Regions from separate parts of the Planosporangium spinosum genome, predicted to be linked through region 1. Evidence: riboswitches for the same ligand, from Rfam matches in the RefSeq annotation. Region 1 holds a riboswitch; each other region holds the start of a gene.
The links. A riboswitch is a leader RNA that binds a small molecule or an ion and turns the genes downstream of it on or off. The one in region 1 is predicted to bind cyclic di-AMP.

Region 2: another riboswitch for cyclic di-AMP. It lies ahead of ACNTMW_RS10280 (C40 family peptidase); the one in region 1 lies ahead of ACNTMW_RS04545 (C39 family peptidase).
Region 3: another riboswitch for cyclic di-AMP. It lies ahead of ACNTMW_RS20530 (C40 family peptidase); the one in region 1 lies ahead of ACNTMW_RS04545 (C39 family peptidase).

What each region holds. Positions count from the first base shown of each region.
Region 1 is NZ_JBLYUB010000002.1:384,905-388,172, reverse strand. Features, by position in the region: gene ACNTMW_RS04555 (amino acid permease) at 1-215, shown strand, start outside; cyclic di-AMP (ydaO/yuaA leader) riboswitch at 1,117-1,262, shown strand; gene ACNTMW_RS04550 (hypothetical protein) at 1,364-1,555, opposite strand; gene ACNTMW_RS04545 (C39 family peptidase) at 1,732-2,667, shown strand; gene ACNTMW_RS04540 (coiled-coil domain-containing protein) at 2,948-3,268, shown strand, end outside.
Region 2 is NZ_JBLYUB010000006.1:41,164-44,431, reverse strand. Features, by position in the region: gene ACNTMW_RS10285 (C40 family peptidase) at 1-754, shown strand, start outside; cyclic di-AMP (ydaO/yuaA leader) riboswitch at 1,162-1,299, shown strand; gene ACNTMW_RS10280 (C40 family peptidase) at 1,357-2,334, shown strand; gene ACNTMW_RS10275 (pyridoxamine 5'-phosphate oxidase family protein) at 2,456-2,947, shown strand; tRNA gene ACNTMW_RS10270 (tRNA-Gly) at 2,985-3,058, shown strand.
Region 3 is NZ_JBLYUB010000015.1:125,520-128,787, forward strand. Features, by position in the region: gene ACNTMW_RS20525 (methyltransferase domain-containing protein) at 1-778, opposite strand, end outside; gene ACNTMW_RS20530 (C40 family peptidase) at 841-1,803, opposite strand; cyclic di-AMP (ydaO/yuaA leader) riboswitch at 1,809-1,983, opposite strand; gene ACNTMW_RS20535 (sensor domain-containing phosphodiesterase) at 2,377-3,268, opposite strand, start outside.

The sequences.
Region 1 (3,268 bases):
TCGCCGTGTGGTTCGCCGTCGGGCTGGTCGTCTACTTCGCCTACAGTCGCCGCAGGTCTCTGCTGGCTCCCGGCAATGGAACCGTGCCGGTGCCGGGCACCTCCGATGATTCGTCGGCGGAGCGTCGACCCGGCCATGGGTCTTCGGCCGAGCATTCGCCCGGCCATGGGTCTTCGACCGGGCATCAGCCCGGCGACGGGCCGTCGGTGCGCTGAGCGCGATAAGGTCCAGCGGCGATCGACCCGTATTGACGGGTCGATGCCGGCCAGCCGACGCTGACGGGGCCATGGCGCATGCTGAAAGCGCCTCCGGGAAATGGTCGAGCGTCAGCCGTTGAAATTGCGCTCCCCGCGACGCCATTCGACGAAGATTTACGTTTTCGCATGGGTGGCCGGCAACGTGATCATTAATGGGTACGTCCACCGGGGCGAACATGGGACTGTGGGCGGGGTCGGATGTTCGCGAGCTGGCAGGTCGCCGAGTTACATAAACGAATTGAAATATTGAAAGAATGTGCAGGCGGTACGGGGCCAGTGGTCGTCGACCGTGGCGTGTCCGGACGCCGGACGCACCCGGACGCCGGACGCGTGTCCGGACGGGCCGGTTCGGTGCCGCGGATACGTGCACCGGTTCGGCGTCGCGGAATCCCGGGGCGGCGCCCGGTGATGCGGCATCCTCGCGCCACCGGCAGTCGGCGCGACCGGGCGGGTCGACACCAGGGAGCATCCCGGCCAGGGCATCCCGGTCAGGGCATCCCGGTCAGGGCATCCCGGCCAGGGCATCCCGGTCAGGTCATCCCGGCTCGGGATTCCTGGGCGGCGGTGTCCTGGCGGTTGAGTCCTGGCGGCTGAGTCCTGGCTGCGGAACTGCGGAGCCCTGGCGGAGTGTGTCCGATTGGGCCGGGCTCGAGGCGTCGCGGGTGTGGCCGCCTCGGCACGCATGATCGTTTTCCGACTATGGGAAATGCGCATCGAAGGCCGCAATGCAGGATTCAGAAATGATCTATCAATTGCTCCGTACGTGCGGCGGGTAACAGGAATTGGGTCTTGGCAGCGGCGATGGGCCACCAGTAGTGTCATCGCGTCTGATCCGGTTGATGTTGCCGTCGGCGACGCCGGAGCGGGCCCGCTGAGTCGTCTTTGTCTACGAGCCGGGGACCCACCGAACGTTTGGGGTGAATCCGTGGGCCGAATGGCCCATGGTAGGGCGTCCTTCCCGCCCGAATCCGTCAGCTAACCCGGTAAGCGGCAGCGTAAGGAGATCATGCTCGTGCAAGACCCCTGTCCCATCCTCCGCGATACTCCACCCACTTTGGACACGCCGCCGGCCACTCCGGTTCGGGTCGGTCCCTGACCTCGACCCGCTAGGTCACATCAAAGGTCGGTGACGCGAGGATGCCGCGTGCCGGGCAGTCCGCCCGGTACCACCACCGGACAGTTCCCGGGCGTACCGGGTACCCCGGTCGCTCGACAGGTACGAGACGGCCGTTCGTCGCGGTGGCGTAACCCTCCTCGTCGTCATGCCAGACCACGGTGGCGCTCTCGATGCCGCTCACGCCTCCGGCCACTCACGCACGGGTGTCGCGGTCGCAGGCTGATACCACCGCGTCCAGGTTCGCCTGCGCGGACATCTCTGGTCCTCGTGTGTCCCCGTCGCCGCGTCGACCGGTAGCTCACAGGGTCGTCGGCCGGTGTTCGGCCGAGGGCCGGCAAGTTGCGTGGAGTAATTGAATTGAAGCCCCTCCGTACCCGTACCCGGTTCCGGCATGCCGCACCGTCCGGTATTTCCCGCCTCGCACTCGTCTCGGCGGGCGTGCTCGCCGTGGCCGCCACGAGCGGCATTCTGATCAGTGAGTCGTCCGGCCAGGCGACGTCGAAGACCTCGACGAATGTGGCGCTTGTGGACACCACCACCCGTGACGGCGGCGCTGAGCGGGCCGACCGGAGCCAGAGTCGTACCCAGGCCCCGGCCCAGTCATCGGCTCCGGCCCGGACCCAAGCCCGGGCTTCAGCTCAGGCCCCGGTGCAGGCTCAGGCCCCGGCGCAGACTCAGGCGCCTGCCCAGGCCCAGGCGCCTGAGTCTGCGCAGGCGCAGGCGCAGGCCCAGGCCCCGGCCGCGCCGTCGGCCGCTCCCACCGCGACGCCCGCCCCGGCCCCGCCGGTGGCGAAGGAGCTGGACTACCAGTACCAGTCGCAGCCGAACTACTACTACTGCGGCCCGGCGTCCACCCGGATCGTGCTGACCGTGCGTGGTAAGACCCCCAGCCAGGACGAGGTGGCCCGACTGCTGGGTACCGACACCGGTGGGACCGACTCGGCCGTGGACACCACCCGGGTCCTGAACTCCGTGCTGGGTACCGACTTCTACCAGACCAGGTCGATTCCGGGACCCGCGGCCACGCCTGCCCAGATGGACCAGCTGCAGGCGGACGTCGTGCACGCCGTCAGCAACGGCTACGGCGTCGTCGCCAACGTCGTCGGCTCCGCGACGGACACCAATGGCAACTGGCACAGCTACGGCGGCGGGCACTACGTGGCCATCGTCGGGTACAACGACGAGGGGCGTGCGGTGAAGATCGCCGATCCGGCCAACCCGAGCGCCAGTTCGTACTGGGTCACCACCATCAACATGGCCAAGTGGATGGTCAACCGGGGCTACTCGTACTGACCGCCCGAGCTCCCCGGGTTTCCTCCCGTCACCGATCCGAGGGCCCGGCCGGCGAGAATCGCCGGCCGGGCCCTCGGGCGTCGGAGCGAGTGTGGGGGCTGCCCGTGTCGGCGTGCCGGCGACCCTGGACGTGAGGATGATATGTCGTGGTCCGTTCGGTTCCCGTTAATTAGAAGAGGATTAGGAGCCTTGGGTGTTCTGCGCAGATGTGCCTAGGGTCGATGCGGATCGCCGTCACCCCTCCGACCGGCGGACGACACGAAGGAACGTGTACGTGAGGCTGTCAGCCGCCCCTGCCCGACCGACCCTGCTCGTTGCCGCACTCCTCGCCGCCGCCGTCCTGGTGGGACTGCTGCCGGCGGGGCCGGTACACGCCGCTCCCGGCGCCGCCGGCCCGGAAGGTGGTGCCTCGTCCCTGCGTGACCAGCTGGACGCGGCGGCGCGGGGGTACAACGACGCCGCTGCCAGACTGGAGACCTCCAAGACCCGTCAGGGTCAGCTCAACGAGCAGATGCGGGTGACCGAGTCGCAGCTCGCCCAGCTCAACGCCGCGGTGGCCGAGCTGGCGGCCACGGCGTACAAGGGGGGCCGCGCCGACAGT
Region 2 (3,268 bases), on a different contig from region 1:
GCCCCTCCAGTTGCAGGTCGACATGGCGATGTCGACGGTCAGCAACCTCGCTGCCAGCGTCTACAAGGGCGGGCGCGGGTCGACCGTCAACGCCATCCTGAGCACCAACTCGCCCACGGCGCTCGCCGAGCAGTTGACGCTGCTGGACATGGTCGCGCGTAGTCAGCGCGACCAGATCAGCACGGTGGCTGCCGCGCGCGACAAGTTCGCCGCCGACAAGACGTCCCTCGACAATCTGATCGCACAGCAGGCGAAGCAGGACGCCGACCTCGCGGCGAAGAAGAAGCAGATCGAGGAGCAGCTCAGCCAGTTGCAGCGGATGCGCCAGCAGGCGTACGGGAGCAGCGGCTCCACCGGCGTGCTGAAGCCGACCGCCTGCCCGGTGGAGTTCACCGGTGGCCCGGGCGGGACCGCCGCGCAGAAGGCGTGCGGCCTGATCGGCAAGCCGTACTACTGGGGAGCAGCGGGCCCCAACGGTTACGACTGTTCCGGCCTGACGATGGTCGCCTGGCAGGCGGCCGGCGTCCGGCTGGACCACCTGGCCAGCGCCCAGCGGAGGAAGTCGACGGCGATCACCCGGGACCAGTTGCGCACCGGTGACCTGATCTTCTTCGGCTCCGACAACCACCATGTCGGTATCTACGTGGGCGGCGGCTGGATGGTTCACGCACCACACACCGGTGACTACGTCCGGATGGCGCAACTGACCGGGTACTACGCCAACAACGTGTCGGGGTACGGCCGCCCGGCCTGAGTTCCCGATCACAGAGAGCGCCGGCGATCGATTGATTGCCGGCGCTCTTTCGGCGTGTCACCCTTACGGTGAGCAGTGAAACGGTCACCATTCACCGACAACAGGCGTCCAGTTTGGGTGACATTCCGCACGTCCGATGGATTTGCGGGCAGCAAGATTCACATCCTCTGCCAGTTGCGCAATGGTTAGCCGGTGTGGCGATTTACACACCACCGTCCGTAGATGGCTAAGATCCGCTCTGTATCGCCGATGAGGACGCCGGAGCCGCGAAACGGCAGGTCAGAAGGGCTGTTTTGGGAATCCATGGCCGTCCCTGCCCACGGCCCAATCCTGGACTTGCCACAACCCTTGACGCGCCATAGCGTGATTGCTCGTCGGGCGGGAGTCCGTACCCAAAGCGGGTGCGCCGCGCGACACCGCTCAATCGTCTCATCGACGAGCCGGGGACCCAATCGTGTCCCGGGGTGAATCCGCTGCGTCAGCGGTAGGGCGAACTTCCCGCCCGAACCCGTCAGCTAACCCGGTAAGCGGTCATGGAAGTAAGGAGCCGGACTCCGGTGGAATTGCATACGATGCGGCCTTCCGGGTCGCGTCTGAAACCCGTGCGTACTGTCTTCGGTGGCGTCGGGGCGGTCTGCGCCGGACTGGTCATCGCGCTGGGCCTGTCGACCAGCGCCCACGCCGCGCCCGCCGATCCTGCCGCCATCGAGGCGCAGATCAACGAGGCATGGAACAAACTCGAACCCGTGCTGGAGCAGCACAACGGCGTCAAGGTCCAGCTCGCGGACAACCAGGCCAAGGTCGCGCAGCTCGAGGAGCAGATCAGGCCCCTGCGGCTGCAGGTGGACGTCGCGATGAGCCGGGTCGGTTCGATCTCCGAGCGCGCTTACAAGAGCGGCCAGGCGTCGGCGCTGAGTGCACTGCTCACCAGTAGCCAGCCGACCAACCTCGCCGACCAGCTCGCTCTGCTGGACGCCATGGCCAAGAACGAGCGGGACCGGGTCGCCGACGTGGCTCGGATGAAGGAACAGTACGACACGCAGAAGAAGCCGCTCGACGATCTGGTCAAGAAGCTGACGGTCCAGGAGAAGCAGCTCGCCGACCAGGAGAAGCAGCTCAACGACCAGATCGCGCAGTTCAACAAGATGCGCCTGGAGGCCTACGGCACCAACGCCCCGCAGGGCAACCTGCGCCCGGCGCCGTGCCCGGTCTTCCTGGACGGCAGCCCCGGCTCCAAGGCCGCCCAGATCGCTTGTAGCAAGATCGGAACCGCGTACATCTTCGGCGCCGAGGGTCCGAAGAACTTCGACTGCTCCGGCCTTACGAAGTGGGCCTGGGCGCAGGCGACCGGCGGCCGGGTCAACCTGTACCACTACACGGTGACCCAGTTCCAGACGACCAAGCGGGTCAGTCGTGACCAGTTGCGCACCGGTGACCTGATCTTCTGGTTCTCTGACATGCACCACATGGGCATGTACGTCGGTGACGGCTGGGCGCTGCACGCACCGCAGTCCGGTGACGTGGTCCGGATGGTCCGCATGGACGCGATGCCGATCTCCGGCCTCGGCCGACCGGGCTGATCCTCACTGTCTTCGGAATCGGGGTGGCGGGTTTTCCGCCGCCCCGATTTTCGTTGCCGCGTCGGTCACCCGTTCGCGCAATCGGCAGCGATCTCGTACATGTGTTCGATAAACTGTACCCATGGCTTCCTGGTCCGAGTTTGCCGCCGTCGAGCCCCAGCTCGCGGCGTCGATCCATGCGCTGGTCCATCAGTACGGGCCCGGCCTGGGCTACCTCGCGACCATCCGGCCGGACGGGGGTCCGCGGTTGCACCCGGTCTCGCCGTTCATCACCCGGGACGGCCTGTACTGCTTCGTCATCGACTCGCCCAAGCGCCGCGACCTGGAACGTGACGGGCGGTACGCGCTGCACTCGTTCCCGCCCGAGACCACCGACGACGAGGCGTACGTGTCGGGCATGGCACACCTGATCACCGACCCGGCGCGGGTCGAGCGGTACGCGATCGAGATGCGCGCCGAGCCCCTGGCCGACTGGCGGCTGTTCGAGTTCACCGTCGACGTGGCCATGATCGTGCGGCACCGCCAGTCCCCGAGCCCGGTCGACCAGTTCGCCCGCGCATACCGCCAGGTCTGGCGTGATCCACGCCCAACCCTGCGGTGCGAGGTGCGCTGAGGCGGCCGGGTCGGCTAGAGTAGGTTCCGCTCCACTCGCGGGTGTAGTTCAATGGCAGAACATCAGCTTCCCAAGCTGACAGTGCGGGTTCGATTCCCGTCACCCGCTCCACAGACAATCGCCCTGGTCAGGACCATGATCCCGACCGGGGCGTTTGGCTATTCGCGTTGTCAGATGGGCCGTCGGGCCATTAACCCACCGTGGTGAGCGCTTCGGCGGCACCGTCGTCCGGGTGTCCGGTCGGCCCGGTGCACGGCACGATCCTGGCGGTGGTCGACCAGCCCGCCTCGATCGGCGCGCTGCCGCGGAGGTACGCCGGGA
Region 3 (3,268 bases), on a different contig from region 1:
TGAACAGGCGGGGGAAGGGCAGTACGGTGCCGTAGCCGCGGTTCGGGTACGCCTCGCGCAGCCGCCACGCCACCTCGTCGCGGAAGCGTGCGGCTGCTGGCGGGTCGCCGGCCAGCGCGTCGAGGTAGGGCCGTAGGCCGGTGCCGGCGAACCATTCGAGGACGGGGTCGGTGCCGGGCAGGATGTGCAGGTAGGTGGTCTGCCAGGCGTCGACCGCCAGCCCGCTGCCGGCCAGCACGTCGAGGTACTCGTCGACCGGACGTACCGGGCTCGCGCTCCGTGGCCCGGTGCCGGACGCGGCTGCGCGGAGCCGATCGGTCCACTCCGGTGCGGTGACGACCGCGTGGATGACGTCCGCGGCGGCCATGCCGTCGGACACGGGTACCTGGATCGCCAGCGCGCCGCCCGGCCGCAGCGCCGCCGCCCAGGTGGGCAGCGCCGCCAGGTGGTCGGGCACCCATTGCAGCGCGGCGTTGGAGACGATCACATCGACCGACCCGGGGTCGGGCCGCCAGGCCGCGATGTCGCCGAGGCCGAACTCCAGTCGGCCCGGGTGGGTCAGCCGTTCGGCGGCGGCGATCATCTCCGGCGAGGAGTCGAGGCCGTACACGTGGGCGCCGGGCCACCGGTCCGCCAGGGTGGCGGTGACCGTGCCGGGGCCACAGCCGAGATCGACGACGCGCTCCGGCGCGGTGGTGCGGATCCGGGCGGTCAGGTCGTGGAAGGGGCGGGCCCGCTCGGCGGCGAACCGTTCGTACTGCGCGGGATCCCAGCTCACCCCGAAAAGCATGATCGCGGGGGACCGGTGTGTCCAGTCCCCCGCGATCATGGGTGTGCTGTCTAGCGGACCCGGCCGTACCCGTACGGCGTCATCATGTTGACGCTGGCGAGCTTGACATTGTCGCCGGGTTGCGGTGCGTGGATCACCTGGCCGCCGCCGACGTAGATGGCGACGTGCCCCAGACCGGAGTAGAAGACCAGGTCACCGGCCTGTAGCTGGCTGGCCGAGATGTGCGCGACCTGGTCCCACTGCATCGCCGCGTTGTGCGGCAGCGACTTGCCGGCGGCCGCCCAGGCCGCCATGGTCAGCCCGGAGCAGTCGTACCCGTTGGGGCCCGCGGCGCCGTAGACGTACGGCTTGCCGATGACGTTGTACGCGAACTTCACCGCGGTGCCGGCGCTGCCGGCGATGTTCGGGGCGGCGGGCTTGTTGGTCGGCGGAGGGGTGGTCGCCGACCCGTAGGCCTTCTTGCGCAGCTCCATCAGCGTGGCGAGGTCACTTTCGATCTTCGCCTTCTGGTCGGCCAGGCTCTTCTGGTCGGCCCGCTGCTGGTTGAGCAGGTCGTCGAGCTGCTTCTTCTGCGTGTCGTACTGCGCCTTCATCTGGGCGTAGCCCTCGATCTGGCGCTGCTCGGTGGAGGCGATGTGGTTGAGCGAGGTGAGCTCGGCCAGCACGTTGCCCGACGAGCCGTCCGACAGCAACAGCGTCATCGGCCGGGCCGCGCCGCCCATGTAGGCGCGCGCCGCGATCTTGCCGACGTTGTCGTAGGCCTGGTCGACCTGTGACTGGAGCGGCGCCATCTTGACGTTGAGCTCGTCGGCGGCGGCCTGGGTCGCCTTCAGCTTCTCGCCCACGCCGTTGTACTGCTCGACGATCTTTTCGAGGGCACTGGAGGACTGGTTGATCTGCTGCGTCAGGTCGCTCGCTGAGGGTTCCGCGTTGGCCGCCGTGGCCGGCGCGAGGACGGCTACCCCCACCGCGCCCAGGAGCATGGCACGCAGCAGTCGTGGTACTGCAGGCACAGAGCACCCTTCTTCCTTACCGCCTACCGAGTTAGCTGACGGGTTCGGGCCGGAAGAAGATGGCCCTACCGCAGGGTCCTGCGGATTCACCCCGGGACGGCGTGGCCGTCGGGTGGTTCCCCGGTTCACCCCGTGCGCCGCCGGGCGGCGACGGGTTATGCGATTCGGCGGTGCCGGCTCGTCGTCACCCGGGTTGGGCGGCGGACTTACGAGCGGGCCTAGACCAACTTAACGTGATCTTGGACGTACGGGAAGTACATCCTGTCCGTTACGCGTACTGGCTCCCCACCTTAGGTGAAAGTCGTTGTTACGTCCTGTTCTGAGGGCATGGCAGAGCGTTACCGAGGGAGCCTTTACTGATCTCCGATGCGACGGTCCACGGTGGCTGGTGGGCGGCTCAAATTGCCGAGTTTTGGCTGGTAGTGGCGTCATTTCCGATACTCGGCGGCATTGATGCGTGATTTCGTCCACTGTGTGGAATGCCCCCGCGCGAGATTTTCCACACAGTGATACACGCCAATTAGCCGACCGTTCCTTTCTCGGTGCCCGGTCGGCCATCGCCGGCCGTTCGGGTTACGCCGAATGGCGGGCCGCGGTCGCCGTACGGCCATTGCCGGCGTCCGCCGGCGGCCGGTGCCGGCCGGGAGGTTGGTCGGTGCGGACCACGTCGGTGCGGACCACCCAGTGCAGCAGGGAGCGGGCCGCCGCCAGGACCAGGCCCCGGTCGTAGGTGAGCGCGTACTCGAATCGCCGGTCCATCTCCGGGCCGCCGTCGCCGAGGTCGCGCGCCACCAGTGCGCCGGTGAAGTGCGGGCCGACGACGATCACGTTCCACTCGCCCCGCAGCGGGTCGTCGGCGGTCAGCCGCGCTCCGCGTACCCCGGGGATCGGCTCCTCGCCGACGTCGGTGGCGAGCACCGCGACGAGCGCTGCGGTATCGGCGATGCCGGTGTAGCGGCGCACGGTGGCCGGCGTCAGGTGACGGCCCTCCTGGAAGCAGCTCAGCAGTACCGGAGGCTCGGTCCGGTCGGTCGCCTTGGCCTCCAGGTACTTGCTGATCGGCAGCAGCATGCGCTTGGTGGAGTGGCTGGTGGGGCGCCGGGCGGCGACGATCTCGAACGGGGTACGCGCCTCGGTGCGGCTGGCCGGCGCGGCGGTCTCCGGCGCGGCCACGAACGCGAGCGGCTCGCGCGGTGGCCGCGCCGGACGGCGCAGTCGCTGGGCGGGGCCGAACAGCCAGCCCTGCCCGACCGTGGCTCCCATGCTGAGCGCGGTGGCGAGGTGCGCCGGCGTCTCGATGCCCTCGGCGAGGATCGTGGCGCCGGTGCGCTCGGCGTACGCGATGACGGCGTTGACCACCCGCGCCACCTCCGGCCGGTGCGGGTGGTGCACCAGGTGCATGTCGAGCTTGACCACGTCCGGGTGCACGAACGGCATCAGCGCCAGCGAGGCGGGGTTGGCGCCG